3 regions of the Paraburkholderia aromaticivorans genome follow, and region 2 is predicted to be linked to each of the others. Evidence: riboswitches for the same ligand, from Rfam matches in the RefSeq annotation. Region 2 holds a riboswitch; each other region holds the start of a gene.

Region 1 (3,868 bases), 380 kb from region 2:
GCAGTTCGTGCAGTTCACGCCGTTCGTAGCGTTCGTTACATCGGCCGGGTCAATGGTGTTCCTGGCGCCCTCGCCGCTCGGCTTCGTCACGTCCAACAGCGTGATCGGCAACGCCTGCCGCCATGTATCGAAAGCGCCGAGCGGCTGGGCGTCGGCCAGCGCGATCCGCGTCAGCGTGCCGCCGTGCCGCTCGCGCCAGGCGACCAGCGCCGCTTCGCCCTGCAACGTAACCGCGTTGGCGACCAGCCGGCCACCCTCGCGCAGAGCGGCCCAACATGCCTCCAGCACGCCCGGCACGGTCGCGCCCCCGCCGATGAACACCGCATCCGGCAGCGGCAGCCCCTGCAGCGCGGCAGGCGCGCGGCCTGCGACGAGTTGCAGACTCGGCACGCCCAGCGCGTCGCGATTGTGTTCGATGAAGCGCTGACGCTCGGCGTGTCCTTCAATCGCGATCGCGCGGCAGGTCGGATGCGAGCGCATCCATTCGATGCCGATCGAGCCGCTACCCGCGCCCACGTCCCACAGCAGTTCGCCGGGCGCCGGCGCGAGGCGCGCGAGCGTGATGGCGCGCACATCGCGCTTGGTCAACTGGCCGTCGTGGCGAAAAGCGTCATCGGGCAAGCCGCAGGTCAGCGGCAAACGCGGCGCGCCCTCGGTGGCGCGGCAGTCGAGCGCGATCAGATTCAGCGCGGCCACTTCGCCCGCCGGCCACTGATCCGCGCGGCCGTCGATGCGCCGTTCCAGCTCGCCGCCCAAGTGTTCCAGCACGCTCATGCGGGTCGCCCCGAAACCGCGGGCGTTGAGCAACTCCGCGAGCGCCGCGGGCGTGCGTCCGTCCGCGCTCAGCACGAACACGCGCGCGCCGTCGTGCAGATGCGCGTTCAACGTCGCCAACGGCCGCCCCACCAGCGACACCGTCGCGACGTCCTGCAACGGCCAGCCGAGGCGCGCGGCCGCCAGCGACAACGACGACGGCGCGGGCAGCACCCGCAACTCCCCCGCCGGCAACTGCCGCGCGAGCGTCGCGCCTACGCCGAACAGCATCGGGTCGCCGCTCGCCAGCACGCACACCGCGCCGCCGCGTTCGGCCAGCAAAGGCGAGAGATCGAACGGACGCGGCCACGCGGCGCGGCGCGCGGCGAGGCGCGCGGGCAGCATCGCCAGATGGCGTTCACCGCCGTAGACCACCGACGCTTGCAGCAAAGCGCGCCGCGCGGGCCTTCCCAAACCGGCGAAGCCGTCGTCGCCGATGCCCACCACCGTCAGCCACGCGGGCATGCATCCATCCTCATTCTGTGTCTTCAAATAGTCCGCTGTGCCGCGCCGATCAAAGCGCCCAGCCTCGTTGTGCGGTTCGAAAAAAGGCATAATACAGCCGCCGGTGCCCTTCGGGGCCGAAGAGGGAACACAGTGCCACTGTGGCTGCCCCCGCAACTGTATGCAGCGAGTCCGCCTGCGCTCCACGCCACTGGTTCGACCGGGAAGGCTGCGGCGGACCATGACCTGCCAGCCAGGAGACCTGCCGGCAAGACTGTTCGTGCCAGCCAACATCGGGCGGGGTGTACCGATGCCGCAGCCATGCCCGCCTGACGGCATGCTCGGGCCGTCGCGCGACGCTAAACCGGTGTCCGTCTTGAATCAAGCTTCGCCTTCCACCGTTGTGTCCGACGCAGCCGCCACGCCGCGGCCCTCGGCGTGCCCGGGGCTGCTGCGCATCGTCGCCGCGCGCGACGGCGGGATTTGCCGCATCAAACTGCCCGGCGGCGAGTTGAGCGCGGCGCAGGCGCGGGCGATCGCCGATGTCAGTGCACGCCATGCGGCCGGCGTGATCGAGCTGACCAATCGTGCCAATGTGCAGGTGCGCGGCGTGAAGCGTGGTGAGGAAGCGGCGTTGATCGCGGCGCTGGTCGCCGCCGGTCTCGGGCCGATGCCGTCGGCGGGCGCAGCGAAGGCGGTGGCAATCGGTCCGGCGGACGTTGCGGACACGATGGCGGTGAGCGCAGTGGACCGGGCGGCAGCGAACGCAGTGGAGACGGTTTCGTCGAAGCTGCCGGACGCATTGGACGCGTCAGCCGCAATGGCGATCGCCGCCGACGACGTGCGCAACGTCATGATCAGCCCCGCTGCCGGACGCGATCCCTGCTCCCTGTTCGACACCCGCCCGCTGTGCGCCGAATTGCTCGCGACGCTGCAAAGCGAACCGCGTTTCGCGGCGCTGTCGCCGAAATTCGCGCTGTTGCTGGACGGCGGCGAACGGCTCGCGCGAGTGGATCATCCGCATGACGTTTGGCTGGCGGCGTCGCAGGAAGCCGACGGCGTGCGCTTCGTATTCGGCCTGGCGGGTTGTCCGCCTGCGAGTGCGTGGGCCGGCTCGCCGGCGCAAAATGAGTGCATCACGACGGACGAGTCCCACGCCAACGGCGCGGTCCCGCTAGCCGCGATACTCCCCTCGCAAGCTCCGGCTCTGGTACGCGCGCTGCTGCTCACATTCCTCGACCTCGCCGCCGCCGACGCCACGCGCATGCGTCACCTGCTAGCCGTGCATTCCGCCGACGCGCTCCTGCATCACGCTCAACGCTACCTCGACTTCCCGCTGACGCGAAACGCAGCGCTGGCCGGCTGGCATCGCCGCACGCCGGCCGATGCCGGCCTTCGGCTGGGCGCTCACGCGCAACGCGTGCCCGGAACCTGGCACGCAGGCGGCCAGCCGCCGCTGGGACGCCTCGACGCCAACACCCTCGATGCCCTCGCCGCGCTTTCGCAGCAGCACGGCAACGGCACGCTGCGCGTCACACCCTGGCAAAGCGTGCTGCTGCCCGACATCGCAACGCATGCCGTTCCAGCCGTGCTATCCGGTTTGGCGGCGCTCGGTCTCGCCTGCGATCCCGCGCAAGCCATCACGCGTCTGATCGCCTGCGCCGGTTCCAGCGGCTGCGCGAAAAGCCTCGCCGACACCAAGGCCGACGCGCTGCGCCTCGCCGCCCGCCTGGCTGCCGGCGTCGACGCGCACCTGAGCGGCTGCCCACGTTCGTGCGCCGCCGCGCATTGCGCGCCGTACACGCTGCTGGCGGCCGCGCCCGGCCTCTACGACCTTTATCGACGCGACGGCCGGCCCGGTTTCGGCCTGTGCGTCGCGCGCCAACTGACGATCGACCAGGCCGCCGACATGCTCGAACGCCTGGCCCGGAGTAACCCCGATGCTTGATTACATTCGCGACGGTCAGGAGATCTATCGCCAATCCTTTGCGACGATCCGCGCGGAGGCCGACTTGTCGCGCATTCCCGCCGACCTGGAAAAACTCGCGGTGCGCGTGATCCACGCGTGCGGCATGGTCGATGTGATCGACGACCTGCGCTTTTCCGAAGGCGCGGGCGCCTCGGGCCGCACGGCGCTTGCGCGAGGCGCGCCGATCCTCTGCGATGCCGGCATGGTCGCGCAGGGCATTACGCGTGCGCGGCTGCCGGCGAACAATGCGGTCGTCTGCACCCTCACGCATCCCGACGTGCCCGCGCTCGCGCGCGAACTCGGCAATACGCGCTCCGCGGCCGCGCTGGAATTGTGGCGGCCGCAGCTGGCGGGCAGCGTCGTCGTGATCGGCAATGCGCCGACCGCGCTGTTTCATCTGCTCGATATGCTCGACGCCGGCGCGCCAAGACCCGCGCTGATACTCGGCTTTCCGGTGGGCTTTGTCGGCGCCGCCGAATCGAAGGCCATGCTCGCGGAAGACAGCCGCGGCGTGCCTTACGTGGTGGTGCATGGTCGGCGTGGCGGCAGCGCCATGGCGGCGGCCGCCGTCAATGCGCTGGCAACGGAGGTCGAATAATGACGGTGCAAGGACGTCTGTTCGGACTTGGTGTCGGGCCCGGC
Region 2 (3,868 bases):
TTCTCGTGGCCTTCGCGCCGGCGCTCGGTCATGCGTTGGTGCGATTCGGGATCGGTCTTCATGGCAGGTTCGGTTCCTGAGTGTCGTTGTTGGGGTGTTCGTGATCAGCGACGGTGGTGGTCGTGGCGATCGCCACGGCGACGCCGGCATGCACCGTTTTGCGCATGAGGAGCGCGGCGCGCGGCACGTCATTGCAAGCGGCGAGGTCGCCGAGCCCGGCCGTTGCGGCAAGCAGCGCGCACGGCTCGCACACGCCGTCCACGCCGAGGTGCCCGCGCACTGCCGCCGAAGGCTCCGTCACGGGCATCGCCGCGATCTGTGCACGGCTGAAGAATGTCAGCGGCAGGGCATGACGTGCGCAGAATTCGCGCAGGCCCGTTTCGCCGGCTTTGGTATCGACCGAAGCCACGGTGCGGATTGCGTCGAATGCATGCGGGCCGAGCGCGGCGCGCACCGCCGCTTCGATCTGCTCAGCCGGGCTGTGCAAACGGCAGCCAATGCCGACGCTCAGCGTTTTCATGGCGTAGCCGCTCCGTGCGCGCCCGGCGTCGCGGCATCGGCCTGCGCCGCTGCGCGCATCAACGCGAGCGACACCACGCCGCCGATCACCACGATCGCCGGCGAGCCGAGTCCGGCGCGCGAGACGGTAGCGGCGAACTCGCCCAGCCGTGCGAGCGCATGGCGTTGCTCGGGACGGGTGGCCGACTCGATCGCCGCGCATGGCGTGTCGGCGCTCATGCCCGCCGCGAGCAACGCGCCGACGATATCGTCGAGCCGCCGCATGCCCATATAGATCACGAGCGTCATCTGCGTGGCCGCGAGCGCGGCCCAGTCCGGCTCGCCGCTGCCCGCGCCGTGCCCGGTGACGAACACCACGCCTTGCGCGTAGTCGCGATGCGTGACCGGAATGCCGATGGCCGCGGGCGCCGCGATTCCCGCCGTAATGCCGTTGATGACTTCGACCTCGACGCCGGCGGCATGCAGCGCCTGCTGTTCTTCGCCGCCCCGGCCGAACACGAACGGATCGCCGCCTTTCAGGCGCGCGACGCTGCGCCCGGCCCGCACATGATCAAGCAACTGTGCGACGATGCCGGCCTGCGGCGTGGACGGATGTCCGCCGCGTTTGCCGACGTAGACGATCCGTGCATCGGCGCGCGCGAACTGCAGCACCTCGGGATTCACCAGATCGTCGACCAGCACCACATCGGCTTGCGCCAACGCGCGGGTCGCCTTGAGCGTCATGAGTTCGACGTCGCCGGGTCCGGCGCCGATCAACCAGGCGCGGCTCATCGCGACGTGCACGGCAAGCGCCATGTCGTGACGTGCGGATCGGGGCGAAGCGCGCGGGAGCGCCGGATGGCGGATTTTTGGGGCATGCGGGCTACGGATTCGGGCACGGCGACATGCGCGGCTCGCAGCGGTCCTTTGGGGGAACTCGCACGCGAACGGACGCGTGACGTCGTGCTTCAGCGCCTTCACATCCGTCCCTCGCGGATTCCGGCGGCCGGCGGCGCGATGTTGCCTGAGGTTCGCCGCCTCCGCGTCTGGCCGGTATCCGGGCTGGCGGCCTCATGCGCTTTGCCTTCCCGTCCGCATTCATTGGCATGTGCGGGACAGTGGCATAGAAAAAACGCATGCGCGGCGCGAGACGAATCAACATCGCGCCGCAGGTCGCTTACCGTTGCGGGGACAGCACAGGTTGAGCGCATGAAAGCGCGGCCTGTTTCCCGTTTAACTGCACACGCGAATGCATGTGCGGGCACCAAACGCGCGCATACGATAGCACACGGCGCCCCGCCCGATAAGCGCTCGCGGCTTGGGTTTCCTTGACGGCATCGGGCCGCGGGCCTACACTCGCTCGCACTTTGGTGCTCGTGTGCGCGCTCGTGCGCATGCAGTTAAACGGGAAACAGGGCACCCGCCTGCCATGGATCGGGTCAACCTGTGCTGCCCCCGCAACGGTAAGCGAAATGTGGCGCTACGGTCAGTGCTGTAGCGCCGCAAAGCCGGCTTCGATGTCCACGCGCAAGGCCGCGTCGGCATATCACCACTGGGCGAGAAATCACTCGTCCGGGAAGGGGAAGCGGCGCTATCGCCAGCCCGGATACCGGCCAGAATACGAAGGGCGAACGCCGCGGGGATGCGGCGGTGCGTTCATGATCTCAATTCCGCTTTCTGTTTACCGTTGTCGCGGCAATCCGTCGTTCGTCCCCGTGTTTGATTTTCGCCGTGGCTTGCCAGGCCCATGTCGGGTTTGTCAGGACCATACGGACAGACGCGCGGATACGCCGGCAGGCACGTGCAACTCCTACGGATGGACCTCACGATGCAAACCCAGATGCGCAAGATCCCCGTCACCATCGTCACAGGCTTTCTCGGCAGCGGCAAGACCACGCTGCTGCGGCATATTCTTCAGCATGCGGGCGGCAAGCGCATCGCGGTCATCGTCAACGAGTTCGGCGAACTCGGCATCGACGGGGAAATCCTCAAGGGTTGCGGCATTGGATGCGATGAAAACGGCGTCGAAACCGAAGGCCAACTGTATGAGCTCGCAAACGGCTGCCTGTGCTGCACCGTGCAGGAAGAGTTTTTTCCGGTGATGGAAAGGCTGGTCGAACGCCGCGATCAGATCGATCACGTGCTGATCGAGACGTCGGGCCTCGCATTGCCGAAGCCGCTGGTGCAGGCATTCAACTGGCCGCAGATCAAGAACAGCTTCACCGTGGATGCCGTGGTCACCGTGGTGGACGGTCCGGCTGCGGCAAGCGGCCAGTTCGCCGACAATCCGCTCGCCGTGGATGCACAGCGCAAAGCCGATCCGAATCTCGATCACGAGTCGCCGCTGCATGAACTGTTCGAAGATCAGTTGTCCGCCGCCGATCTGGTGATCCTGAACAAAACGGATCTGCTCGACGACGCGCAGCAAAACGCGGTCGAGGCGGTGATTCGCGAAGAGATTCCGCCGCAAGTGAAGATCGTGCGCGCGCAGAAGGGCCAGCTCGATCTGCATACGCTGCTGGGCCTCGAAGCGGCCTCGGAAGACACGATCCACTTGCGCCACGATCATCACGGTTCCGCCGGCGACGCCGACCACCATCACGACGAATTCGATTCGGTGGTCGTACACGCGAACGCGCCTTCTCGCGAAGCGGTGATCGCCGCGCTGCAAGGCCTCGTCGAAACGAACACGATTTATCGCGTCAAGGGCTTCGCGGCGCTGCCGGGCGCGGCGATGCGTCTGGTGATTCAGGGCGTGGGCCGCCGCTTCGACAGCTATTTCGATCGGCGCTGGCAAGCGGGCGAAAATGGTCCGAGCCGCTTCGTGCTGATTGGCGAGGATCTCGATCAGGCCGCGTTGCAGCGTGCGTTCGACACGGCGCTCGGCGTCCCGTCGGCCGTCGAAACGCAACAGGCGTAAGCGCTCATGCATCTGCTGCGCACCACGCCGGGTGGCTTTGTCGACGATACGCAGGGCGTGATCCGTATCGATCAGCAGCCCGCCGATATCGTGGTGCTCAGTTCGGCCGACACCACGCTGTCGCTGCTCGCGAGCGTCTTTCCGCGGCTGGGCGAGGGTTTCCCCAGCGTGCGGCTCGCCAACGTCACGTATTTGCGGCAGCCGGCCTCGGTCGATTTCTATGTCGAAGACGTCTTGCAGCATGCGCGCGCGGTGGTGGTCGATCATCTCGGCGGCGAGGCCTATTGGCCTTATGGCATCGAGCAGGTGGTGGCGCTCGCCGAGCGCAAGCAGCAGACGCTCGCAATGTTCTCCGGCGATCTGCAGGAAGATCCAAACCTGCTCGCGCGCAGCACCGCGAGCGCCGAGCTATGCCATCAACTGTGGCGCTATCTGCGCGAAGGCGGCCCG
Region 3 (3,868 bases), on a different replicon from region 2:
TGACCGCTCCACGACCCTTCGAGTCCCTGCACCTTCGCATGGCCGACGTTCTCGGCCAGATAGATGCCGGGCGTCACCTGCTCATAGTCGATCAGATTCGAATAGCGCGTCTGAAATGCGGTAAGACGCATCACGCCAAGCGCATTCGATGCGTACTGCAGCGCGGCTTCGATCGAATGGCTGCGCTCCGGCTGGATAGACGGATTACCGCTGAGCGGATAGTACAGATCGTCGAAGCTCGGCGCGCGAAACGAATCCGAATAGCTTGCGCTTACCTTCCAATGGCCGGTGATATCGAAACCGTAGCCGAGATAGTAACTGTTCGCTCCGCCGAAATCGGAATACTGGTCGCGCCGCACGTTGGCCTGAATCTGGTTGCGCCCAAAGCGCCCGGTATAGCCGACGAAGCCCGAATCCACATGCCGGTCCGGCGCCGCGAACGTGTCGGACTCGAGGCTCTGATCGAGATGCTCGTAGCCGACCTGCAGCTTCTGCTGCGCGGCCAGCGCGAAATCGTTCTGCCATGTGTACTGGCGGTTGTCGGTATCGAAGCGGCCGTTATAAATGCCGTTGGTATTCGACACGCTGCGGTCGTCGCCTTCGGAGACGATCAGGTGCGTCGTCCACCAGTCGGTCAGCTTGCCGTTGGCGAACACCGAGACCTGGCGCACCTTGCTATACAGGTTGTTCAGATCGGTCGGCAGGCCGTACGCGTTGTCGTAGCTGTTGTTGCCGTTCGACTGGAAGTAGCTCGCGCCGGCATTCCATTTGTCGTTGAACTTGTGGCGCAACGAAGCCGAGATGCTCTCGTTCAGATAGCCGTTCGCATTCGGGTTGGCGTTCGGCGCCTCATGCGGATTGAGCGACGAGAAGCCGTCGTCCTTCGACCGCGCGAGCGAAATGCTGAAGGTCGTATTGCCGTCTTTATCCAATGCGCCGTTCACGCCCGCCTGCTGCGTTTGCGTGTGATAGCTGCCGTAGCCCAGCGAAAAATTGAAACGCGGCGGGTGGTCGCCACCTTCTTTCGTGAACACCTGGACCACGCCGCCGATCGCACCGGAGCCGTACAACGCCGACACGTTGCCGTTCACCACCTCGACGTGATCGACCTGGTCGAGCGGAATCTGCGCGAGTTGCGCCGAACCCAGGCTCACGGAATCGACGCGCACGCCGTCGATCAGCAGCAAAGATTGCGTCGACGACGCGCCGCGCAGGAACAGGCTCGTCGTCGAACCGGGGCCACCTGTGCGCGAGATTTGCGCGCCTGGTGCGAGTTGCAGGAGGCCGGGCAAATCGGTCGCGGTGGTGTCGGCGAGATCCTGCTGGTCGAACAGCGCGGTCTGCGGGATCGCGTCGGCGAGTGCTTGCGGGCCGCGCTCCGCGGTGACCACGATCGGCGACAACACAGCGGGCGACGCCTGCGCCGCCGACGGAGAAGATGAAGGTGCCGCTTGCGCGTGCGCGACGACCGGCAGGCCCGCGAAGGCGAGGAGCGCCGCACGAGCGATGGGGGACAGCATGGGGTGAAAGTCCTGTGGGTAGCGTGCGCGGCCCGCTTCCCCGCAGGCCGATGCGTAACGAGGCGCCCGCGTATTTAACATTGTCGCGCGTGACGTGCCTCTCCCCCTGGCCGGTATCCGGGCTGGCGACTTCTCGATCCCGCCTTCCCACGCGTGACGCGCAGTGGCACACTCGCGAGTTGAACTTCCAACACGCGACCAGGATCGACTTGCATGACGAATGCGGTCGCTTACCGTTGCGGGGGCAGCGCAGGTTGGCGCGTTCTGGCGAACAGCGCCCCCTGCTTCCCGTTTAACTGCGCGCGCCGTTGAAAAGCGCACGCGGGCACCAGAGTGCGGCCAGTTTAGGAGCGGCCTCGGGGTCCGTCAAGAATGAGTGGGACCGCAGACTAGCGTTCTGTTAAGTGCAGGCTATTGTCCGACGCACGAGTACTTTTTCATCATATGGTCGATAAAAGCCTGCACAAAGCAATGTTGTTACGTCTCGAAACGAGACAATTGTCGGAACCTGCGACATTCCGCGCTAAAATGCGATGTCTTTAGAGGACGCAGCACATGCTCACCGAACTCGAAACACTTTCACAGAATATCGGCAAGCTGATCGCGATCAGCCAACGCCACAATGAAGCGCGACTCGCGCTCGAAGAGCAGCTCGCCCAATCGCGCGCGGACGTCGAAGCCACGCGCACGGAACTTGCAATGCTGCGCGAGGAACGTAATGCACTGCAGGCGGAGCGCGACGCGCTGTCGGCGAAGATCGACGACGCACAGGTGCGCCTGAATGCGATCCTCGAAAAGCTGCCGCGTGCCCGCGCGAACAGCGAGCCCGATAGCCAGCTCGATCTGCTCGAACCGGCTCAGCACGAAAGCGAAGCCGAGAGCGACGTGACCCGCCACGGAGAAAATGCATGACCACCAAGCAGATCGAAGTATCGATTCTCGGCGTGCCCTATCGGCTCGCCTGCTCGCCGGAAACGGAAGGCGCGCTGCTTGAAGCGGTCGCACGCGTCGACGCCGAAATGTCGAAGATCCGCAATAACAGCAACGTGCGCGGCACGGATCGCATTGCTGTCATGGCCGCACTGTCGCTGGCATCGGAACTGCTTAGGCTGCAATCGAGCGTGAGACACGGAGAAGCATTTCCCGCTGAAGAAATCCGGCGTACAATGCATCAAATGAACGAACAACTGGGTACTGTGATTCAGCAGTACAGCATGCAGTAAGTAGTGTGTGTTATCGTGCGGCCGGTCCTGAGATCGGCGGCGGATTCAAACGGAGTGCGTGAGCACAAGGCGTGCAAGATTCTGCAAACGTTTGAGTTCAATCGGTCGTTTTGTGTTTTAGCTTCATCGGTTTAGCTTCCCTGCCTGGTTCGCCAAGGTCATATATTCCTTGAACCAATGCCATGTGCACGGTTGCGGAAATTTGTAGCACGGGTGTGCGCGTCACTCTGTCTGATGTACCCGAAGTGTTGCTAACTGCGACCAATTCTGAACCCCCGGTTCAGGATGCCGGCCTAGCGGCTAAGGCGGGGACCTTTTTTAGAACGGCATCGGACTTCGGTTCGGTGCCGTTTTTCTTTGTGCGCTGTTTTTGCGCGCTGTTTGCTGTACGCCGATTTCTTCCGCATCTTCAAACCCTTAACGTTCAATTCGATTCATGCGCTACTGGCTAATGAAGTCCGAACCGGACGAAGCAAGCATCGACCATCTCGCCAACGCACCGCATCGCACGTTGCCTTGGACCGGCGTGCGCAACTATCAGGCGCGCAATTTCATGCGTGACCTGATGCAGGTCGGCGACGGTGTGCTGTTCTATCACTCGAGCTGTCCCGAGCCCGGCATCGCGGGCATTGCGGCGGTATCGTCCACCGCGTACCCGGACCCCACGCAGTTCGACAGGAAGAGTCCCTACTTCGACGCGAAGTCGTCGCAGGAAACGCCACGCTGGGTGCTCGTCGATGTGGTGTTCAAGAAGAAGATCCCGCTGATTCCGCTCGCCGCGCTGCGCGAGCATGACGAACTCAAGGACATGCGCGTGCTCGCCAAGGGCAACCGCCTGTCGATCACACCGGTGACCGAAGCCGAATGGCGCTTCATCACCAAGCGGCTCGCTTGACGTCGCTTGATGTTGACTGATCGTTGATGCAAGACGCGTATTCACGCGGACGCAAACGTTAAAGCAACGTCAAATCAGGGAACCAAGCTCAGGTTACAACCGCCTAACGGACTCGCAAACGCCGTGCCATTGCGCGGCGTTTGCTCCGATCGTGCACAACCCTGTTCAAGCAAGGAGTCCAACAATGACGAAAAACACTGCACGTGCACTCGCTCTCGCGCTCGTATGCG

What was found. A riboswitch is a leader RNA that binds a small molecule or an ion and turns the genes downstream of it on or off. The one in region 2 is predicted to bind cobalamin.
Region 1: it holds a riboswitch for cobalamin, as region 2 does, so the genes downstream of both, cobG (precorrin-3B synthase) here and cobW (cobalamin biosynthesis protein CobW) in region 2, are expected to answer to the same signal.
Region 3: it holds a riboswitch for cobalamin, as region 2 does, so the genes downstream of both, CJU94_RS01305 (TonB-dependent receptor domain-containing protein) here and cobW (cobalamin biosynthesis protein CobW) in region 2, are expected to answer to the same signal.

What each region holds. Positions count from the first base shown of each region.
Region 1 is NZ_CP022990.1:713,355-717,222, forward strand. It holds gene cbiE (precorrin-6y C5,15-methyltransferase (decarboxylating) subunit CbiE) at 1-1,278, opposite strand, end outside; cobalamin riboswitch at 1,363-1,541, shown strand; gene cobG (precorrin-3B synthase) at 1,595-3,205, shown strand; gene CJU94_RS22970 (precorrin-8X methylmutase) at 3,198-3,824, shown strand; gene CJU94_RS22975 (precorrin-2 C(20)-methyltransferase) at 3,824-3,868, shown strand, end outside.
Region 2 is NZ_CP022990.1:334,311-338,178, forward strand. It holds gene cobO (cob(I)yrinic acid a,c-diamide adenosyltransferase) at 1-62, opposite strand, end outside; gene CJU94_RS21280 (cobalamin biosynthesis protein) at 59-520, opposite strand; gene cobA (uroporphyrinogen-III C-methyltransferase) at 517-1,290, opposite strand; cobalamin riboswitch at 1,530-1,782, opposite strand; cobalamin riboswitch at 1,850-2,130, shown strand; gene cobW (cobalamin biosynthesis protein CobW) at 2,327-3,418, shown strand; gene cobN (cobaltochelatase subunit CobN) at 3,425-3,868, shown strand, end outside.
Region 3 is NZ_CP022989.1:305,423-309,290, forward strand. It holds gene CJU94_RS01305 (TonB-dependent receptor domain-containing protein) at 1-1,520, opposite strand, end outside; cobalamin riboswitch at 1,612-1,868, opposite strand; gene CJU94_RS01310 (ATPase) at 2,076-2,432, shown strand; gene CJU94_RS01315 (cell division protein ZapA) at 2,429-2,743, shown strand; RNA gene ssrS (6S RNA) at 2,878-3,059, shown strand; gene CJU94_RS01325 (EVE domain-containing protein) at 3,180-3,638, shown strand; gene CJU94_RS01330 (SIMPL domain-containing protein) at 3,823-3,868, shown strand, end outside.